4 regions of the Rhizobium sp. N324 genome follow, and region 2 is predicted to be linked to each of the others. Evidence: riboswitches for the same ligand, from Rfam matches in the RefSeq annotation. Region 2 holds a riboswitch; each other region holds the start of a gene.
The links. A riboswitch is a leader RNA that binds a small molecule or an ion and turns the genes downstream of it on or off. The one in region 2 is predicted to bind cobalamin.
Positions count from the first base shown of each region.

Region 1 (5,381 bases), 1.6 Mb from region 2:
CGGCAACCTCTCCATCCCCATCTAGGTCTCGCAGGGCACGTCCCCTCTCCCCGTGAGAACGGGGAGAGGGTTAGGGTGAGGGGCAAAATGCTCCGGAGCGAATTCGAATCAAAGCGTACAAGACACGCAGCCCTGCACCTCGGTGCCGGACAGCGCCATCTGGCGAAGGCGGATGTAGTAGATCGTCTTGATGCCCTTCTTCCAGGCGTAAATCTGCGCCTTGTTGATGTCGCGCGTCGTCGCCGTGTCGCGGAAGAACAGGGTCAGCGACAGGCCCTGGTCGACATGCTGGGTTGCCGCCGCATAGGTATCGATGATCTTCTCCGCCCCGATCTCGTAGGCGTCCTGGTAATAATCGAGGTTGTCGTTGGTCATGAACGGCGCCGGATAGTAGACGCGGCCGATCTTGCCTTCCTTGCGAATCTCGATCTTCGAGACGATCGGATGGATCGAGGAGGTCGAGTGGTTGATATAGGAGATCGAGCCCGTCGGCGGCACCGCCTGCAGGTTCTGGTTATAGAGGCCGGAGGTCATGACCGCCGCCTTCAGCGCCACCCAATCGTCCTGCGTCGGAATATGGATTGCTGATTCGTCGAACAGCGCCTGCACTGTCTCGGTCACCGGCTTCCATTCCTTTTCGGTATATTTGTCGAAATAGTCGCCGGAGGCATATTTCGAATTTTCGAAGCCCTTGAAGCTTTGGCCTCGTTCGACCGCCAGCAGGTTAGAAGCGCGGATCGCGTGATAGGTCACCGTATAGAAATAGATATTGGTGAAATCGACGCCTTCCTCTGAGCCGTAGAAGATCCGCTCGCGGGCGAGATAGCCGTGCAGGTTCATCTGGCCGAGCCCGATCGCATGGCTCTCGTCATTGCCCTTCTCGATCGACGGAACAGAAGCGATATGGCTCATGTCGGAGACCGCCGTCAGCGCCCGGATCGAGGCCTCGATCGTCCTGCCGAAATCGGCGGAATCCATGGCCGCGGCGATATTCAGCGAGCCGAGATTGCAGGAAATATCCTTGCCGAGGTGCTTGTAGGAGAGGTCGTCGTTATATTCGCTCGCCTCGCTCACCTGCAGGATCTCCGAGCAGAGATTGCTCATGGAGATGCGACCCGCAACCGGGTTTGCCCGGTTCACCGTGTCCTCGAACATGATGTAGGGATAGCCGCTCTCGAACTGGATCTCGGCGATCACCTGGAAGAATTCACGCGCCTTGATCTTCTTCTTCGAGATGCGGGCATCCGCCACCATCTCGCGATACTTTTCCGTCACCGAAATCTCGGTGAAGGGCAGGCCGTAGACGCGCTCTACGTCATAGGGCGAGAACAGGTACATGTCCTCGTTGTTCCTCGCGAGTTCGAAGGTGATGTCGGGCACGACGACACCGAGCGACAGCGTCTTGATGCGGATCTTCTCGTCGGCATTCTCGCGCTTGGTGTCGAGGAAGCGCATGATATCGGGGTGATGGGCGTTGAGATAGACGGCGCCCGCCCCCTGGCGTGCACCGAGCTGGTTGGCATAGGAGAACGAGTCTTCGAGCAGCTTCATGACGGGGATGATGCCCGACGACTGGTTCTCGATCTGCTTGATCGGCGCGCCGGCCTCACGGATATTCGTCAGCGACAGCGCCACGCCGCCGCCACGCTTCGACAATTGCAGCGCCGAATTGATCGACCGGCCGATCGATTCCATATTGTCCTCGACCCGCAGCAGGAAGCAGGAAACGAGTTCGCCACGCTGCTTCTTGCCGGCATTGAGGAAGGTCGGCGTTGCCGGCTGGAAACGGCCGGAAATGATTTCGTCGACCATGTCGCGGGCAAGCGCCTCGTCGCCACGCGCCAGGGTCAGCGCCACCATGCAGATGCGATCCTCGTAGCGCTCGAGATAGCGCTTTCCGTCGAAGGTCTTCAGCGTATAGCTGGTGTAATATTTGAAGGCGCCGAGGAAGGTCGGGAAGCGGAACTTCCTGGCATAGGCGTGGTCGAACAGGTCGCGGACGAAATTGAAGGAATACTGGTCGAGCACCTCCTGCTCGTAATAGCCCTCGGTCACGAGGTAATCGAGCTTTTCCCTCAGATTGTGAAAGAACACGGTGTTCTGGTTCACATGCTGCAGAAAATACTGCTTGGCCGCCAAGCGGTCCTTGTCGAGCTGGATCCGTCCCTCATCGTCATAGAGGTTCAGCATGGCGTTCAGCGCGTGATAATCGAGCGCTTCCGCCGCTTTCAAAGGGCGTTCGCCGGTGGGATGAGCAAAAGTGTTATGCGGTTTTGCGCCCGCATCCCGCGTCAGAGTTGTTCCCGTGTCCAAAACCGTTCCATTCCGTGTTTGACGTTGGCGACATCCTCCTCCGTGCCCATGAGCTCGAACCTGTAGAGGTAAGGCACCTGGCATTTGCGCGAGATCACGTCGCCGGCGAGCCCGTATGTCTCGCCGAAATTGCTGTTGCCCGCGGCAATCACGCCGCGGAGGAGTCCACGGTTCTCCGCATCGTTCAGGAAACGGATCACCTGTTTGGGAACGGCGCCCTTGCCGTCGCCGCCGCTATAGGTCGGCACAACAAGCACGAAGGGTTCGCGGATAGGGAATGCGTCCGCACCGCCCGCCGGAATGCGCGCCGCGCGCAATCCAAGCCTGGCGACAAAGCGATGGGTATTGCCGGATCGGCTGGAATAATAAACGATCAGCCCCATCGCCTTTTCCCTCGGGTCAGGAGAGCGCGCTGATCATGTCGGGACGGAAACCCGCCCAATGCCGCTCACCGGCGATGACGACGGGGGCCTGCATGTAGCCGAGGCTGCGGACGCGATCGAGCGCTTCGGCATCCTGCGAGATATCGACGATGTCGTAATCGACGCCCAGACGGTCGAGGGCGCGATAGGTGGCGGTGCATTGGACGCAGGCGGGTTTGCTGTAGACGGTAACGCTCATCATGTTCCTCGTGATGTCAAAGAATTCAGGACGCAATACTGGGATCGGGCGCCTTGCGACGTCCGGGGCAACGTTTTGATGGTGATCTGGCAAAGTCGGCGCTTTAAACGCCTGATACGATCCCTTTCGGGATTTGCGCGGGCGGCGGCCTTGATATTCTGGACATGACTTCAACCCCGAAGTGCTCATGCGGACGTTCGGGGCAGCGCAACAGGCGCGGATCATTCCGCTTTCATGCACGCGACCTTCCGGACACCCCGCCGGTGGACATCTAGTTCAAGGCAGGTCTCCTGGCTCGCGGGTCGAAGCACCCTGCCCCAGCCTTCCCGAGGCATCATGCCTCAGTGACCTGAAATCGGACAGTTGCTCGCCGCTCACAGTTGCGGGGGCAGCTCCGGCCTTGTTGCGCCGTTATGGCGAAACGCACCGTATTCCCGTCTTAGCCTGCGATCCTGACGAATCGAAGGAACCTTGAACACTAGATATAGTATCTGAATCCAAAATCGCGTCAACGGGTGGTTTGCACATCTCGTTACGGCAGGTTTGAAATCACTGCGTTCCTGTGAAAAACATGGATAATAAAGGCTTAAACAAAACGAACTGCGGAGAAGGCCGTGATGAGCAGGGCAGCCTGGTCGGCTCCCAGGCTGCTGACAAACCACGGCCAAACCCGTGACGTCATCCTCGGCCTTGTGCCGAGGATCTACGGACGATCAATTAAGTATTTGAAAATAAATGTTTTCCTGTCAGGAAATTGCCGTGGTTAAATGCTCGGCACAAGGCCGAGCATGACGGAGGAGACTTTGTCGGCAAACCGAAAGCCGGCCTGACTGAGGATCGGCTCCGCTGTTTTCGCTTCTCGATCAGGCCCGAACCGGCAGCAGTCTTCACGCCGCCCCCGGAAAAACATTCATCCCTTTACGCGAAGCAATCGCAGCGCGTTGATCGTCACCAGCACGGTAGCGCCGGTATCGGCGAGGATCGCCGGCCAGAGGCCGGTGATGCCGGCAATGGTCGTCACCAGGAACACCGCCTTCAGACCGAGCGCGATGGTGATATTCTCTAGGATATTTCGCATCGTCCGTTTCGACAGTTCGATCATCCGCGCCACGTCGCCGACGCGGCCGTGCAGCACGGCGGCGTCCGCGGTCTCCAGCGCCACATCGGTGCCGCCGCCCATGGCGATGCCGATATCGGCGGCGGCCAGCGCCGGCGCGTCGTTGATGCCGTCGCCGACCTTGGCGACGATGAATCCCTGACGCTTCAATTCGCCGACGACCCGCTGCTTGTCCTCGGGCATCATCTCGCCGCGCCAGTCGATGCCGAGCATGCCGGCAACGGCGGCCGCCGTTCGTTTGTTGTCGCCGGTCAGCATCATCGCCTTGACGCCGGCCGAGCGGAGCGAGGAAAGCCCGGCCTCGGCATCCTCGCGCGGTTCATCGCGCATGGCGATCAGGCCGGCTGCCGCGCCATTGACGAGCAGCACCGACACGCTCTTGCCCTCGTCGTTCAATGCGGTAATGCGTGCATCCTTGTCGCCATCGAGTGCTTCGCGCTCGCGAGCAGCGGATGGCGACAGCAGATCGAGCGTCTCACCGCCGACTTTGCCGCTGACACCCTTGCCCGGCAACGCTTCCAGTTCGAAAGCCGGCGGCACGGGAACACCGTCCGCCCTGGCGCGGTTGAGGATCGCCAGCGCCAGGGGATGGCTGGAGCCCTGCTCCAGCACCGCCGCGCGCGACAAGACCTGCGCCTCGCTCAATCCGAAGGAAACGAGATCGGTGACCTGCGGCTTGCCTTCCGTCAGCGTGCCTGTCTTGTCGAAGGCGACCATCGTCACCTTGCCGAGCGTTTCCAACACCGCGCCGCCCTTCATCAGCAGCCCCCGCCGGGCGCCTGCTGAAAGCGAGGCCGCAATCGCCGCCGGCGTCGAGATGACAAGCGCGCAAGGGCAACCGATCAGCAGAATGGCAAGGCCCTTATAGATCCATTCGCTCCACGAGCCGCCAAAAAGGAGCGGCGGAACGACCGCCACCAGGGCTGCGACCAGCACCACGCCGGGCGTGTAGTAACGCGAGAACCGATCGATGAAACGTTCCGTCGGCGCCTTCGATTCCTGCGCCTCTTCCACCAGCTTGACGACGCGGGCGATGGTATTGTCGGCAGCCGCCGCCGTGACGCGAACCCTAAGCACGACATCGCCATTGACCGTGCCGGCAAAGACGGCGGCATCGACACCCTTGCGCACCGGCGTGCTCTCGCCCGTCACCGGCGCCTCGTCGATCGCGCTCTCGCCCGAGACGATGATGCCATCCGCCGAGATGCGATCGCCCGGGCGCACCATGATGATCGCGCCGACGGCAAGGCTTTCCGCCGGCACCTCCCGCGCCAGGCCATTGTCTTCGAGCAAGGCATTCTTCGGCACCAGCGTCGTCAGCGACTGGATG
Region 1 is NZ_CP013630.1:4,156,356-4,161,736, forward strand. It holds gene nrdE (class 1b ribonucleoside-diphosphate reductase subunit alpha) at 109-2,313, opposite strand; gene nrdI (class Ib ribonucleoside-diphosphate reductase assembly flavoprotein NrdI) at 2,292-2,696, opposite strand; gene nrdH (glutaredoxin-like protein NrdH) at 2,713-2,934, opposite strand; cobalamin riboswitch at 3,198-3,423, opposite strand; gene AMK05_RS20015 (heavy metal translocating P-type ATPase) at 3,845-5,381, opposite strand, start outside.
Region 1: another riboswitch for cobalamin. It lies ahead of nrdH (glutaredoxin-like protein NrdH); the one in region 2 lies ahead of bluB (5,6-dimethylbenzimidazole synthase).

Region 2 (5,381 bases):
GTCACCTCATCGAGTGCGGCTGCGGTCTGTTCCAAGGCTGCTGCCTGTTGCTCGGTGCGTTTGGCAAGCTGATCGGCGGAGGAGGCAAGCTCGCTCGAGCCGCCTTCAACCGCGACGGAGGCGATCTTGATCTCGGTCAGCGCTGCCGCGACCGCTTCGACCATACGGTTGAAATCCTGCCGCAATTTATCGAATTCAGGGCCGAGATCGGCCAGGTGTGTCGAGAAGTCGCCGGCGGCGAGCTTTTCCAATTCATTGGCGAGCGCGGTCATGACCAGCCGCTGCGCGTTGCTGGCCTCTTCCGTCAAGGATGCGTTGCGCGCCCTTTCGGCGTCGAACGAGGCGCTCTGCTCGGCCGCAGCCTGTTCTCTTTCGACTTTCGCAATCGCCTCGTTACGGAAAACTTCCAGGGCACGCGCCAGGAAGCCGATCTCGTCGCCATTTTCCCTGTAAGTGACGGGAGAGGCCAGATCGCCTTTCTGCAAGGCGCTGATCCGCTCGCTGAGAATCCGGAGAGGGCGGCCGACGAGGCTGCGCATGGCGAGAAGGAAAGCGACAACGGCGAGGGCGGTGATCGCGAACTGCGTCAGCAGCGAAATCAGCACCTTCTGCTCGACCTCAGCAGCAATTTTTTCAACCGACCAGTTGGTGACGACATAGCCGGTCGCCTTGCCCGATTTGTCCAGCGGAAGCGGTGCGATGATGGTCACGACACCGGCCGATACTCCGCTGTCGTCGATCGTCGTTTTCTCAGGTTTGGCGCTGAGGCGCTTGGCCAGATCGGCGGCTGCCGGCAGACCGTCAATGCCGTCGCGCGTCCATGTATCGACGGCCGCAGGTTCGGCGTTGAAGGCGGCAAACTGAACGAGGTCGAGCGAGGGATCGTCGCGGTACAGCGAATAGGCCTCGCGAACGGCGTTCGCCTTGCCCCATTTCACGCCGCCGGCGGCCAGAGAGGCAAATTGCTCCGCATCCTTGGACCAGTTCGCCTTGGCGCCATCGATCAACGCCTTGGTTTCATACATCCAGGTGTAGGTGGCAAAGGCGGAGATGCCGCAAAGGTTGACGGCCACGATAATCGCCGCCAGCTTGGCTGTCAGAGGCATCGTTTTCAAAAATTGGAACATGCCGCGGGGGCCTCGAAACGCGGGCTCAGTCGGATATGTTCCCGACCAGCCTATCAATACAGGCATCCACGCCGGCGGTCGCAGCATGAGCACTCATGCCCATGTCCCCCTGTGCGACCCAAAACGCGCAAACGCAGTCTGTCTTCGATGTGTGAAGAAATCATAAAGTGGAATGGGATACCGAAACGGCGGCCGGCGGGATCAAGGGCTGTTTTCCGCCATGGCCTCACCCGGCTCGGCCTGGCGGTGCTTGCGGCGCCGTGTCGTCAGTTCGGCACCGGCGTCGCGCGGCAGGCGCAGGAAGGTGATGCAGGCCAGCGCCGAAATCGCCGAGACACTGAAAAAGGCGGTGTGGAAATCCGAGACCAGCAGCCTGCCGCCATGGAAGCCGCTCGAAATTTCGAGGATGCCGCCGGCGATCGCCACTCCCATCGCCATGGAGATGCGCTGGGCCACGGCGTTGATCGCGGTCGCCTGGCTGCTGTCGGCATCGTCGACATCGCCGAAGGCCATGGCGTTGACGCCCGAAAAGGCCATGGAGCGGAAGAGGCCGCCGATCAGCAGGCAGGCCATGATCAGCGGCAGCGGCGTCTCCGTGGTGAAGAAGCCATTGATGCCGAGGAAGATTGCCGCAAGCAAGGTGGTAATCGATGTGACGGTGCGGAAGCCGAAGGCATTGAAGGTGCGCGAAGCGGCAAATTTAGAGCCCATCGAGCCGAGCGCGCTGACGAAGGTGACCGAGCCCGATTGCAGCGGCGTCAGGCCGAAGCCGAGCTGCAACATGAGCGGCATCAGAAAGGGCAGGGCGCCGAGCCCCATGCGAAAATTCGAGGCGCCGAGGATCGCCGCCCGGAACATCGGGTAGCGGAACATTTTCGGATCGAGCAGCGGATAGGGCACGCGGCGGGCATGCAGGAGATAGAGGAGGCCGGCAAGGATGCCGACGGCCACCGTGACATAGCCGTAGATCACCGGCACGGCCGGCAGGCTGATCACCGAGAGGCCGAAGACGAATCCGGAAAAGCCGATGCCGCAAAGGAAGAAGCCCGGAAAATCCATCGGCCGCGGGCTGCGCGGCTCGACCGCCGGCAGGAAACGCGTGACGAGGATGATGCCGAGCACGCCGATCGGGACATTGATCCAGAAGATCCAGTGCCAGGTGAGATAGGTGGTGAGGAAACCGCCGATCGGCGGACCCATGATCGGCCCGATCAGCGCCGGAATGGTTAGCCAGGCCATGGCATCGACGAGTTCGTGGCGCGGCGTTGCCCGGACCAGCAGCAGGCGGCTGACCGGCGTCATCATCGAGCCGCCGGCGCCCTGGATCAGCCGCGCGACGACGAAGGCCGCGATTGAATTGGAAAAGGCGCAGGCGACCGAGCCGATCATGAAGACGAAGATCGCCATGCGGAAGATGTTACGCGCGCCGAAACGATCCGACATCCAGCCGCTGATCGGGATGAAGATCGCCAGCGCCACGAGATAGCTGGTGACGGCAAGCTTCAACGCGATCGGCGAGGTGCCGATATCGGCCGCTATCGCCGGCAGGCTGGTGGCGATGACGGTCGAATCCATCTGTTCCATGAACAGGGCGACCGCAAGGATCATGGGTGTGAGGCGGGGCACGGGCAACCGGGATGCAAGGAGACAAATCACGGCGCCATGGGCGTCGGTCGGGATCAATTCATTTCTAGGGCAGCGACACCCGCCTGTCCATGAAGTCGATGTCGCAGGCAGTTTGAATGCGATGTGAGAGCCGGCTTGCGGTGGCGCTGTTTTGCTGAAATAGATGCGGCGTCAGGTGCCTGCCATCCAGGCGGGAGAATCGGGAATCCGGTGCAAGACCGGAACGTGCCCAACGCTGTAAGGCCGACGCCTGCCGCTTCATATGCCACTGGCTTTTGCCGGGAAGGCTGCGGCAGACGGATGACGCCAAGTCAGAAGACCGGCCTGGCAAGATAGACCCAACCCGCGCGGACGGCGGGCGGTTGCGTTGTTGGGGATTTGACGATGCGACCCTTTGATGAGGATGCCCTGTCAGTGGCGTCCGGTTTTTCCTTGGCCGAACGCGAGGCCGTCTATCACGCGATCATGACGCGGCGCGACGTTCGCAGCCAGTTCCTGCCCGATCCCTTGCCGGACGATGTCGTGGCGCGGCTCTTGACAGCCGCCCACCACGCACCCTCCGTCGGCTTCATGCAGCCGTGGAATTTCATTCTGGTGAAAAGTCCAACGGTGCGCGCGCAGGTCCGCGATGCCTTTTCGAAGGCCAACGAGGAAGCGGCAGCGATGTTCGAGGGCGAGCGGCGCCAAGCCTACCGCTCGCTCAAGCTCGAAGGCATCGTCGAGGCGCCGCTCGGCATATGCGTGACCTGCGATCCCACCCGCAGCGGCAGCGTGGTGCTGGGGCGCACGCATAATCCGCGGATGGACAGCTATTCAACAGTCTGCGCCATCCAGAATCTCTGGCTTGCGGCTCGCGCCGAAGGGATCGGCATCGGCTGGGTCAGCATTTTTCGCGAAGGCGATCTGAAGACCATTCTCGGCATACCCGAGCATATCGAAGTGATCGCCTGGCTCTGCGCCGGGTTCGTCGACCGGCTTTACGACGAGCCGGAACTCTCGGTTAAAGGCTGGCGGCAGCGGCTGCCGCTCGAGGAACTCGTCTTCCACGACGGCTGGGGACGCAACGAGCCTTAGCCATCACTGCTGCTGCGGCTACTGCTGCGGTTGGGGGCCAGGTGCTGCGGGATTGGCAAGATCAATCGAGCCCTGGTCGCCGGCGAGGAACTGCGGGCCGACCTGACGGACCTTGTTCTGCGTGGGATCGTAAGGGCGCTCAGGCACCGATGACTGCGGCGCGGCCGTTGTCGCGGTCTCCTTGATCGGCGGATTGGTGCGGATGGTGGTGATCGAGCCCTGCTGCGGCGGTTGGCTGACCGCCTGCTTGCCGCGCATCTCGTCGAAATAGGCGGTGAGATTGCACGCGCAGGTGTTCTTTTCACCGGGCGCGCGGTTCTTGTAGGCGAAGGCGTTCTTCATGGCGCTGTAGGGCGTGCCGGTTGCGACCGAGATCATGTTCGAGGCCTCCGTGCTCGTCACCTCGCGATAGAAGAGTTCGGTCTCGATGCCGGGGCACATCTTGGCGCAGGTCTGGGCGTCGCGGCCGAAATCAACCGAGGTGGTGTTCGAGCTGATCGGGAAGAAGCCGCCGTCGCAGCTGCGCACGCACATGGTGCTGACCGGCGACAGCATATCGGCCCGCGGCAGGCCGTAATGCGGGTCGGCCTCCTCGCCGCCGCCGAGCGGAATGAAGGTATCGGAACGCATCGCCTGCTCCTCGACGCTCGGGGCAGGCTCGCCGGCACCGCGCGCGGAAGGCGCATAGAAGTTCTCGCTGTTGCAGCCGTTGCTGTCGAGCGCGGCCATCAGTTCGCGGCGGTCGTCATCGGCGCTGTTCCGGTCGGCCAGCTCGTCGCGGCGGTCCTGGAGATAAGCGATATTGTCGATCATCCGGCCTTCGGCCTGCGACAGCTCGGTGCAATAATCGGCATTCTCGCCGCCGATCACCACCATGCTGCCCGAGGTGCAGCCGTAACTGCGCAGGTCGTTGCGCACCTTGCGCAGCTCGAGGTTCTGCTCGGCCATGGCACTGGCATATTGGCGTGCTTCCGGGCCGTTGCTATTGCCGATCGATCGCGGCAGGTCGGCGAGACGGCCGCGCAGGTCCTCACAGATGGCATTGGTCTGCGCGACGGCGGGCGCTGCGAAGGCGAGAAGAAGGGCGAGAGACAGGTTTCGGCGTTTCACGGCGTCGTCCCGGAATGAGCAAACGGTCGGTGGGTCGAATGCGACTTCAATCGGCCGCGCGTTTTCCCTTAACGGATTTCTCTTAATAAGCTCAGAGAAAATATTAGCGTATTTTCCTGATCTTATCCAGCAATCGCCAGAGACGCGGTGAAAATGACAGGCATCCCCGACGAGATCCGATCCTTTGCGCCGATATCAGGCGTGACGGAAGCCCAACACGGCCTTCACCTCTTCGCGGACGGTTGTTATGAGCCCGGTTCCGGGCATGGAGGCTGGTCGTTTGTCGCTTATCGCGATGCGGCGGAAATCGCCTCCGACTTCGGTGGCGTCGACGATTCCAGCAATAATTCCATGGAATTGACCGCCGTTCTCAGGGCCGCCATGTGGATCAACAGCCAAACAGCCGGCGAACCCGCGATCATCTGGTCCGATTCCGTCTATGCC
Region 2 is NZ_CP013630.1:2,524,625-2,530,005, reverse strand. It holds gene AMK05_RS12180 (methyl-accepting chemotaxis protein) at 1-1,127, opposite strand, end outside; gene AMK05_RS12175 (MFS transporter) at 1,329-2,735, opposite strand; cobalamin riboswitch at 2,910-3,095, shown strand; gene bluB (5,6-dimethylbenzimidazole synthase) at 3,138-3,827, shown strand; gene AMK05_RS12165 (DUF2865 domain-containing protein) at 3,846-4,937, opposite strand; gene AMK05_RS12160 (ribonuclease H family protein) at 5,091-5,381, shown strand, end outside.

Region 3 (5,381 bases), 280 kb from region 2:
AGCCGCAGAGCAGCCGTACCCCCTGCACCGCCTCGCCATAACGAAGCACGGGGATTTCGCGCCACGGCTTTTGCGGCAGGTCGCGGGTCGGCAGCACCAGCATGCCGTCGCTTCCGGCGCCGAGTTGATGCCCGGTGCCAAAGGGAAAGACCAGCACGTCGCCCGTCTCGAGATCGGTCGCTTCACCTTCGGTTTTCAGCCAGCAATTGCCGGCGACGACAATGTGAAACGGCATCGTGCCCGAGGCCTTCGCCGAAAGGCCTGCCAGCGACGGTGCAGCGTCGGTCTGCCAGTCGCCAGTCGGCATGAAGCAAAACTGCAGCGATCCGGACAGGCGGATCGTCGACAGCAGCGCCGACAGCACGTCGTCGCGCGCGACACCCGCCGCGTCTGGATTTTCGGACAAGGCTTCACGCATTCCGGCCAAATACGCGCCCCGCGCATCCTCCTATCGTGAACAGGTCACTGCAACAGGGAGAATACTATGCAAACGCCAAGCGACAAACTGGTCGTGCTCGTCACCAAGGGGATAGAATCCGAACTGTCCTCCGTCGCCTTCACTATTGCCAATGGCGGCATCACCGCCGGGCTGAAGGTCTCGGTGTTCCTCACCAGCACCGGGATCGACCTTGTGCGCAAGGGCGGTCAGCGCATGACGCATATACCGCCGCTCGATCCGCTGTCGACGCTTATCGAGAATTTCCAGCAGCGCGGCGGCACGATCTGGGCTTGCCCGCCCTGCGTCACCGCACGCGGTTATACGCAGGAAGACATGCTCGACGGCGTCGTTATCGTCGGCGCCAGCGCCATGCATGCCGAGATCAAACAGGGCGCAGCGACGCTATCGTTTTAACGGGCTGCACTCGCCGGGCGAGGATCGTCTTGCGTCTGTATTTGCCGACCCGAGGCAGGCGCGAAGAAGTGTGTAGCGACTATTCTTGCGCTCGGCGATATAGTCGTGAGATTGTATCGATATACGTGCGATGCTGCATGATGCAGGCGGCGCGGGGGCTTCGATGATATCCGTGAGGGTCAATGAACTGATATCGGTGGCGGGGCAGCCCGATGCCGCCGGCTTTGCCGCATTTGCGGCAGGCGGCTTTGCCGGCGTCATCAACGCCCGGCCGGATGGCGAGGAGCCGGGGCAGCCCGGCAATGCGGCGGAAAAGGCGTCCGCCGCCGCCGCGGGGCTCGACTACAGCTTCGTGCCGGTGAAAGGGGCCGAGATCACCGAGGCCGATATCCGCGCCTTCCAGACGGCGATGACGCAGGTGAAGGGGCCGGTCGTCGCTCATTGCAAGAGCGGCACGCGGGCGCTGACGCTCTATGTGCTGGGAGAGGTGCTCGACGGGCGGATGCCGCCGGGGGATGTCGAGGCCTTCGGTCAAAACCTCGGCTTCGATCTTGCCGGCGCGCGCCGCTGGCTGGAAAAGCGGGCAGGGCAGGCGGCTGAGGTGAAGGCCTTCTTCGAGCCGCGCACTTGCAGTGTGCAATATGTCGTCGCCGACCCGGTGACGAAACGTTGCGCCATCATCGACCCGGTGCTCGATTTCGACGAGATGTCGGGCGCGACCGGAACGGCCAATGCCGACGCCATCCTCGCGCATATCGACAGCGAAGGGTTGACGGTCGAGTGGATCCTCGACACGCATCCGCATGCCGACCATTTCTCCGCCGCGCACTATCTCAAAGGAAAGACCGGCGCGCCGACGGCGATCGGCGCCCATGTCACCGACGTGCAGGTGCTCTGGAAGGAGATCTACAACTGGCCGGCACTCGAAACCGACGGCTCGCAATGGGACCGGATGTTTACCGATGGCGACACGTTCGAGATCGGCGGGCTCAAAGCCCGAGTGATGTTCTCGCCCGGCCATACCCTTGCCTCGGTGACCTATGTGATCGGTGACGCCGCCTTCGTGCATGACACGGTATTCACGCCGGATTCGGGCACGGCGCGCACCGATTTTCCCGGCGGCAGCGCCAGCGCCCTCTGGCACTCGATCCAGGCCATCCTGTCGCTGCCCGAGGAGACCCGGCTCTTTTCCGGCCACGACTATCAACCCGGCGGCCGTCACCCGCGCTGGGAAAGCACGGTAGCCGCCCAGAAGCGCGCCAATCTGCATATATCAGGCATCGACGAGGCCGGCTTCGTGGCGCTGCGCCAGGCGCGCGACCGCACGCTGCCGAAACCGAAGCTGATGCTGCACGCATTGCAGGTCAACATCCGCGGCGGGCGGCTGCCCGAGCCGGAGGCGAACGGGCGGCGGTATCTGAAGATACCGCTGGATGCGTTGTAGGAACGGAGCAGCGTTGCGGTGCGTGCTTCGAGGCTTCGCCCTCTCGGCTGCGCGCCTCAGCATAAGGAAGATCGGAGGGTGCCGCACCCACGACGGCGGGAACGGGAGGATCTTGTGTCGACGCTCAAGAGAGCCTCATCTTGAGGTGCGGAAGCCGAAGGCTGAAGCCTCGAAAGGCGAGGCGGGTGCTCCATTCGCAGAGCGGGATGCGTTTTTGGCAAGGAGCAGCGTTGCGGCGTGCTTCGAGGCTTCGCCCTTTCGGGCTGCGCAGCTCAGCATGAGGGAGGTTGCTGGATGCCGCGCCCACGACAGTGGGAATGGGAGGATGCTTAAGAGAGCCCCATCCTGGGGATGAGGATGCTGGCATTATACCGGCCGACAGCGCTCCGACGGTGCGTCTCCATTTTTCGCCCACCAGACCCAATCCTCCGCAATAATCATTGACGTCGTGCGGGCAGGCGACGTAACTGGGGGCGACGGTTCCCTGAAGATGACTCCAAGGGGATTAATAGGGAACGCGGTGAGGACGACCCAGTAAGGGACCGAGACCGTGGCTGCCCCCGCAACTGTAAGCGGATTGTCGATCATCTCAGGTGTGGCCAGCGATCGGTCATTTCTGAAGGGCTTATGGCCCGGCCACTGCGAGATATCGCGGGAAGGCGGATGACGCGACTTATATCCGCGAGCCAGGAGACCTGCCGTCAATCACGATCCAATCAACCGGGCGGGGATGCCCGGACAAGGAACAGACATGATTGACCTTCTGAACCTTCGCCGAATTTCGGCATGCATCCGTCTCGATTGGGCCTCCTGCGGTTAGTGCACGTGTCAGCGTGCCTTCGGCCGCGCGTGCGGCATAACCGTGCCTTTTCCTTCAATCGAGGTTTTCATGCGCCAGATTCTCGCCACCATGACATTTGCCTTCGGGCTGATCGGCCTTGCGGCACCGAGCCTTGCCGCCACCCAATATCCTTTGACCATCGCCAATTGCGGTGAGCAGGTGACCTTCCAGAAGGCGCCGTCGAAGATCGTTTCGATCGGCCAGGGCATGACCGAAATTCTTTTCTCGCTCGGCCTTGCCGACAAGATCGCCGGCACGGCCGTCTGGGTCGGTCCCGTGCTGCCGCGATATGCCGAAGCCAACAGCAGGATAAAGCGTCTCGCCGACAATGATCCGAGCTTCGAATCCGTCGTCGGGCAGGAGCCAGACCTGGTGGCGGCCGAGTTCGAATGGCATGTCGGTGCGCAAGGCTCGGTCGGCAAGCGGGAGCAGTTCCAGGATCTCGGGATCAATACCTATCTTTCGCCGGCCGATTGCGTCGCTAAGGTCAACACCGATGGCGGCGACGGCGTGCGTGGGGAGTTGTTCACGATGGAACTGATCTATCGCGAAATCGCCGAGCTCTCTGAAATTTTCGACGTGAAGGCGCGCGGCGATGCGCTGATCGCTGAATTGAAGACGCGCGAGGCCGATGCCGTCGCCTCGATAGCGGGCGCATCCGGCAAGAACCTGCCGGTCGTCTTCTGGTTCTCCAGCAAAGAGGTCAATGGTGACGCCTTCATCGCCGGCAAGAACAGTGCTCCGGCCTATATACTGAAGACGATCGGCGCGAAAAACGTCGTCACCACCGAGGAGGAATGGCCGCTGGTCGGCTGGGAAACCATCGCGCAGGCGAACCCCGCCGTCATCGTGCTCGCGACCATGGATCGGCGCCGCTACGCCGCCGACGATCCCAAGGTGAAGATCGATTTCCTCGAGAACGATCCTGTCACCAAGGAACTGGATGCGGTCAAGAACAGGCACTTCGTGATGATGGATGCGCAATCGATGAACCCGACGATCCGCACGATCGACGGCATCGAGACATTGGCGGAGGGCATCAAGTCCTTCGGCCTGTCGCAGTGAAGGCAATGTCGGCCAGGCGGCAGGGATGGTGGGCGCTTGGCGCGCTCACCATTGCTGCCTTTCTCCTTCTTGGGCTGATGATCAGCGTTGCGGTTTCGATCGGCGAGATCGCGATCCCGCTGGCGACGACGGCGGAGGCGGTCTCCAACCGGCTGTTCGGCACGCAATTCGAACTCAGCCGCATTCACCAGGGCATCGTCTGGGATTATCGGCTGAGCCGGGCGCTCGTCGCGGCCAGCGCCGGCGCGTCGCTCTCGCTCTGCGGCGCCGTGCTGCAGGCGCTGCTGCGCAATCCGCTGGCCGAACCCTATGTGCTCGGCATCTCCGCCGGCGCCTCGACGGGAGCGGTCTGCGTGATGATCCTCGGCTTCGGCTACGGTGTTCTCGGCCTGTCGAGCGGCGCCTTCATCGGCGCGGTCGTCGCCTTTCTGCTGGTCGGCTTCCTGGCGACGGGGGCAGGGGGAACAGGCGAGCGCATCATCCTGTGCGGCGTCGCCGGCTCGCAGCTCTTCAATGCGCTGACCTCCTACATCGTGACGACCTCGGCGAATGCTGAGCAGGCGCGCGGCATCCTGTTCTGGCTTCTGGGTTCGCTCAGCGGTGTGCGTTGGCCGGATGTCTATCTCTCGGTGCCGATCGCGCTTGCCGGCTTTGTCATCTGCATGGCCCATGTCCGGGCGCTCGATGCCTTCGCCTTCGGCACGGATGCCGCGGCCTCGCTCGGCATTGCCGTGCGCCGCGTCCAGATCCTGCTGTTCGGCCTGACGGCGGCGATGACGGCAAGTGTCGTCAGCATGGTCGGGTCGATCGGCTTCGTCGGCCTGGTCATTCCGCATGCCGCCCGCTTTCTCGTCGGGCCGGGCCATCGGCGGCTGCTGCCGGCAACAGCACTCGGCGGCGCGATCTACATGGTCGGCGCCGATATCGTCTCGCGCATCATCATCCCGCAGCAAGTCCTGCCGATCGGCGTCGTCACGGCGCTCTTCGGCGCGCCGGCCTTCGCCGTCATCCTCTATCGCGTGCGGAGGAGCGCATGAGCATTACGATCGACGCGGTGAGTTTTGCCGCCGGCGACACGGTCATCGTCAACGGCGTCAGCTTGACGGTCGAAAAGGGCAAGGTGCTCGGCCTGCTGGGACCGAACGGCTCCGGCAAATCGAGCCTGCTCAGGCTGATCT
Region 3 is NZ_CP013630.1:2,803,733-2,809,113, reverse strand. It holds gene AMK05_RS13585 (AraC family transcriptional regulator) at 1-418, opposite strand, end outside; gene AMK05_RS13580 (DsrE family protein) at 485-853, shown strand; gene blh (bifunctional sulfur transferase/dioxygenase Blh) at 1,017-2,297, shown strand; cobalamin riboswitch at 2,758-3,014, shown strand; gene AMK05_RS13570 (ABC transporter substrate-binding protein) at 3,187-4,203, shown strand; gene AMK05_RS13565 (FecCD family ABC transporter permease) at 4,209-5,240, shown strand; gene AMK05_RS13560 (ABC transporter ATP-binding protein) at 5,237-5,381, shown strand, end outside.
Region 3: another riboswitch for cobalamin. It lies ahead of AMK05_RS13570 (ABC transporter substrate-binding protein); the one in region 2 lies ahead of bluB (5,6-dimethylbenzimidazole synthase).

Region 4 (5,381 bases), 1.2 Mb from region 2:
CCGCGCTCGCCGGCGAGCGTCATCAGCTCATGCGGCTCAAAGCGCTGGCGCGTCACCGGCAACTCAGTCAGCCTGGCATTGGCATAACGCCGCGAGGCTTCCGTCCGAGCGATGCGGTCGGCCGTCAGCGGCAGGATCGCCCCGTAGAGCCATTCCGGGCTGCCGGACATGAAGATGATACCCTCCGGATCCGAAACGAAGATCTTGTATTCGCCGCCGCCCCAGGAGGATTCGATCATGTCGATGTCGACCTTGAAGACGATGACACCACGAATATCCGCCTCGACCCTGATCGGCGCCGAGAAATAATAACCGCGCTTCAGCGAAGTGGTGCCGAGTGCATAGAACCGCGCCTGCCGGCCTTCGATCGCGTCCTGAAAATAAGGCCGATAGCTGAAATTCTGCCCGACGAAGCTTCCCGGGCCATCGTAATTGCTGGCCGCGATCGTCTCTCCGTCAGGCTTGACCACATAAATGTCGGAGGATTTCAGCAGCCCGTTGATCTCCTTGAGATAGAGATTGGCCGCGTCGCGCAAGCCCGCATCCTCGGGTGCACTCACCAGTTCCTTGATATCGTCGTGATCGGCGATCAGCGCCGGCAGCGCCTCGTAGCGGTTGAGGTGACCGCTGAGCGCGGAGACGGCAAGGCGCAGCGCAGTTCCCGCCTGCGCAGAGGCTTCCCCCATATAGGCGCGTGTCGCGATCGCGCTTCCATAGGTGAAGAAGGCGAAGATGATCAGCGGCACCACCAGCAAGGCCGCTATCGCACGATATCTCGAAGACAGATCCGGCTCCTCCCCTTTCCGCCTCCACTCCCCAGCGAGGCATACCCGACGGGCCGAGTCTAGCGCATCGGCCCGAAAATCGGAATCGATTTTCGGAAAACACGATGCGTAGATTCAAGATGTTAGAGCGTCCTTTGTGCGTCCGAAAGCATGCACGGCGCTCTCACAACACCGACAGTGATTTCCAAGCGCAGTCGAAACTTGACACCCGGCAAGCGCCGATATCCTATTGCCGCATCGCAAGGAACTCCATCATGAGTGATGACAAGACGCCCGCCGACAGCAAGCTCACCAGTTCCAAGCGTCGCTGGGCGGCAGAGGGCAAGTTCCTGACCGGCCGCCTCAGCCGCCCCGAAGCCGAGCGCCTGCCACCCGGCCAGCATCTCGTCAAAAACTGGCCGGTGCTCGATCTCGGCCAGCAGCCCGTCATCTCCACCGATAGCTGGCGTCTTGAAGTGCGCGGCCTCGTCGAAACGTCGCTCACCCTCACCTGGGCCGACTTCCAGGCGATCGAGCAGAGTACCAAGGTCAGCGATATCCACTGTGTGACCACCTGGTCGCGCTACGATAACAAATGGCAGGGTGTTTCCGCGCGCGACCTGCTCGATCTCGCCATGCCGAAGCCGGAAGCCGGTTACGTCATGCTGACGAGTTATGACGGCTATACCACCAACCTGCCGCTGGCGGATTTCGCCGCCGAGGATGCGATCCTTGTGACATCATGGGAAGGCCTGCCGCTGACGCCGGACCACGGCGGCCCGATGCGCCTCGTCGTGCCGCATCTTTATTTCTGGAAAAGCGCCAAATGGCTGCGCCGCATCGAACTGATGCCGGAGGACGAAGCCGGCTTCTGGGAAAAGAACGGCTATCATATGTATGGCGATCCGTGGCGCGAGCAGCGCTATTCCGATGATTGAGCCTTCGGCCGCAGAAAGCGGCCAAGCGCAAACACCGCCAGGGCGAACAGAGCGGCGAGCCCCGTCAGCGAGGCCATGCTGGCTAGGTGAAACGGCACTTTGCTCCAGCGTGGTTTGACGAGATCGGCGGTGTTGAACGCCTCGCCGCTGAACCGGCAGGTGATGAGCGCCAGGCTGCGCCGCACCATGTCGGCATCGACCGCGGAAACTATTTCACCAGCCGCAACGGCCTCCCGCGGCATCTCACGCATCGAAAGCAATACCGCCTTGGTCGCCGCCAGATAGGCATGGGCGCATTCGTTGAACGGGCTCTCCTCGTCACCAACGCTGCCCGGCACCCGCCCCCAAAGACAATAGGAATACTGGATTTGGACATAGTTGAGAATCCGCCGGAATGGCTCGTTCGTATCGACGGCTTGGGACGCCAGACCGATAATTCGGCCGCGATAGTCCGAAATCACCGCCATCTCGCCATGCGAAATTTCCGGGATATCGAGACCCGCCTGGCTGCCGCCGGTGCTGCGGCTATGAGCAAGGGCGTTTTCAGCAGGCATGCAAAAGAAGGCGGTGGCAAAGGCCGCCGACAGGATTGATATGGCTCTGCTGCTTTTCATGGTCGCCCGAAATCCTAAGGGCGCCGGCAAAACGGCGCCCCTCGATGCGTTCAGTGGAAGGCCCTCGCCGGCCGGCTCCGCTGCCCGTCCTTCACGGCAAGCCGCTTTTCCGCCAGCGCCCCGAAGGCAAGGCCAAGTGTTGCCCAGAGGATCGCATGCATGGCGAGCGTTGTCGTCCGAAAACGCCAGAGCACCATGGCCGAGAAGTTCTCCGGCACCTCGTTGATCGGCGGCAGCAGATAGAGCACGAGGCCCATGAAGACGAGATAGGCGATGCCGGCGATGATCGCGCCGTTCCAGAGGCCGAAACGCTGGGAGAGGCGGCGCGACAGAGCCACCGCGGCGATCAGGGCGGCGAGCGAAACGACGATCATCAGGAAGAACAGCTCAGTCCTGACGCCGATCGTTTCGGCATTGCCGACCGCCGGCGGGTTGGCCGGATATTTGAAAGCGGGAACGAGCACGATCGCCACGAAGGCGGCAAGGGCGATGACCGCCGAGGTGCCGCGCGCCGAAAGATTGCTGACGCGGCCGTGCACGAAAGCGACGACGAGCGCGAAAAGACCGCCGACGGCAACGGTGTAGGGCATGACGCCGGTGAAAAGACCGAGACCGGCCTGCGTGGCGCGGCTGACGATTTCAGGTTCGGTGGCTTGGCCGGCCGCCTGGGCGCTCGCCTCTTCAAAAGCGATCGCCGCATCGATCAGCGGCTCGCCGAAGACATGGGCGAACGCGAAGACAAGGAAGCCAGCAATCAGGCCCGCGAACATGCCGCGAAGCAGAAGGTTTCCAACCATGTGAGCAACTCCCCTAGAGCAATTCCAGGAAAAATGCGAAGCGGTTTTCCGTTCGGAATTGCATTAAAACAAAGCTTAGAGCGGTTCTGCTGAACCGCTCTAGTGGCAGGGGAAGCCGAGGAGGTGGCGGGCGTCATGCACGAATTCGTGCACATACATGCCGTTGAACAGCGCCGTCGCGCCTTCCTCGGTGCCGACAAAATAAATAGCGAGAAGCATCAGCAGGCCGCCGAAGATCGCCCAGGGCAGGATTTCTCCTACGGGGATCGGCGCCGGTGCCGCGACGGGCGCAAAAGTGGTGTCAGACATGTATTCCTCCGGGAATGACGCGTTCAGTCGAAAGAGTGCTTGTGCGGTAGGGTCTGACTTCCAGCGCGAAGAAGCTTCGACACGCTGGTCACAGCGGCGCGACCGTGCCGGATTTACACCGGCTTCCAAACCCGCAACAGCACGGTTATATCTGCACGCCGAAGAACCTGTCAACGAAACTTCACGAGCCGGCCAAGGGCTGTCCTACTGTATTCCCGGGAGATCAGAAGACCGTGAACACACGCCTTACCTGGATCTGCCATGGTGCAACGGCGGCGAGCCGCAAGGCTCTGTTTCCGATCGACGAACCGCTGGAAGCCAAGGCAACGGAGGAAGCCGGCAGGATGGCCGGCCTGCCCCGCGCCGATCGTATTGCCGTAAGCCCGGCTTTGCGTGCCCGCCAGACTGCCGACGCGCTCCGCCTTCAAGCCCGGATAGACCCGGTACTTGGCGATTGCGATCATGGCCGCTGGGCCGGCAAGTCGATCGCGACGGTAGAGGCCGAGGAGCCGGAGAACCTCATGGCCTGGATGACAAGTCCGGAAGCGGCCCCGCACGGAGGCGAGAGCCTTGTTGATCTTCGAACACGCGTCGCCAGCTGGATGGACAATGAATTCGCCCGCGGCGGCCATGTGATCGCCATCAGCCACGCCGCCATCATTCGGGCGGCGGTCACGCATGCGCTTCAGGCCCCGCCCTCCTCCTTTTGGCTCGTCGACATCGAGCCGCTCGCCGTCATTCGCATGACCAGCAACGGACGGCGCTGGTCTCTGCGCTTCCAGCATTAGCGATCTCTGATGCTTATCCAGCCTTACACAAGCAAATCGCGTCATCTCTATTGAACCCGGTTTCGCCGGGACTACTTCCTTGTCCCAAGGAGATGGAAGACATGACATATGATTGGAGTGGGGAGCGCACGCGTCGCCTGCGTTTGATGCGTGTCGCCACAATCACGGTTCTGGTCGGTCTCATAGTCAGCGTTCCGCTGTTGATGGTCACCGCCTGAAACACGAGAAAGGGCGAGCGATGCACCAGCACGCTCGCCTTCGTTCTTCCCGCCCCGCGCGCCGAGAAGCGCATTCGTCTCTCGACGGTGCAGCAACAGGCTGCCGTCTCCAATAATTCGCCTTCTGGTTTCAACGAACATTTCAGACTTTCATGATAGTTCGGCACAGGGTGGAGATGGAGAAGGCCATATGCCGGTGTTTTTCCAGAGCAGGGCCGGAAGGCAGTGCGTGTCGATCGTCGGGCTTGGGATAACTCTCTGGCTCCTCGGCGTGCTTTTGCAGCTCGACGACAGCCTTGTCTCCTTCATGACCGGTTTCGGCGAATATGGCGCCGACAAACTCGTTCTGGCGCTCGGCATCGCCGGCGCCATGAGCTTCATCTATTCGGTGCTGCGCATCGCCGACCTGCGCAAGGAAACGGAACTGCGCGCCGCGGCCCAGGCGAAGGCCGATTGGACCGCAACCCACGACCATCTGACCAAGCTGCCGAACCGCTACGCCTTCGAGCGCAAGATCCTCTCACGGCCGGTGAAGGACGACGAGGACCAGATCGAGGAGTGGGACCGCAACGTCACGCTCTTCTCCGTCGATCTCGACGGCTTCAAGAAAGTCAACGATCTCGTCGGCCACAAGGGCGGCGACATTCTGCTGATCGAGGTTGCCAGACGAATCTGCGCGCTCGGCAACGCCGATTGCGTCTACCGCTTCGGCGGCGACGAATTCATCATCGTTGCCTTTGCCCTGACCGCACAGCGCGAGGAGCGTTTTGCCAGACTGCTGATCCAGGCTGTCACCCGGCCGATCCATATCGACGGCTTTGCCGTCGAAGTCGGCGCCAGCGTCGGCTACGACCGCTGGACCGAGGGAGCCGAGCCGCTGGAAGATGCCGCCCATCGTGCCGACCTCGCCATGTACGAGGCAAAATCACGCGGCCCCAACCATTATTTCGCTT
Region 4 is NZ_CP013630.1:3,754,697-3,760,077, forward strand. It holds gene AMK05_RS18010 (sensor histidine kinase) at 1-749, opposite strand, end outside; gene AMK05_RS18015 (sulfite oxidase-like oxidoreductase) at 1,040-1,702, shown strand; gene AMK05_RS18020 (hypothetical protein) at 1,687-2,316, opposite strand; gene AMK05_RS18025 (CbtA family protein) at 2,367-3,113, opposite strand; gene AMK05_RS18030 (CbtB domain-containing protein) at 3,213-3,422, opposite strand; adenosylcobalamin (AdoCbl) riboswitch at 3,436-3,578, opposite strand; gene AMK05_RS18035 (histidine phosphatase family protein) at 3,656-4,210, shown strand; gene AMK05_RS18040 (putative bifunctional diguanylate cyclase/phosphodiesterase) at 4,619-5,381, shown strand, end outside.
Region 4: another riboswitch for cobalamin. It lies ahead of AMK05_RS18030 (CbtB domain-containing protein); the one in region 2 lies ahead of bluB (5,6-dimethylbenzimidazole synthase).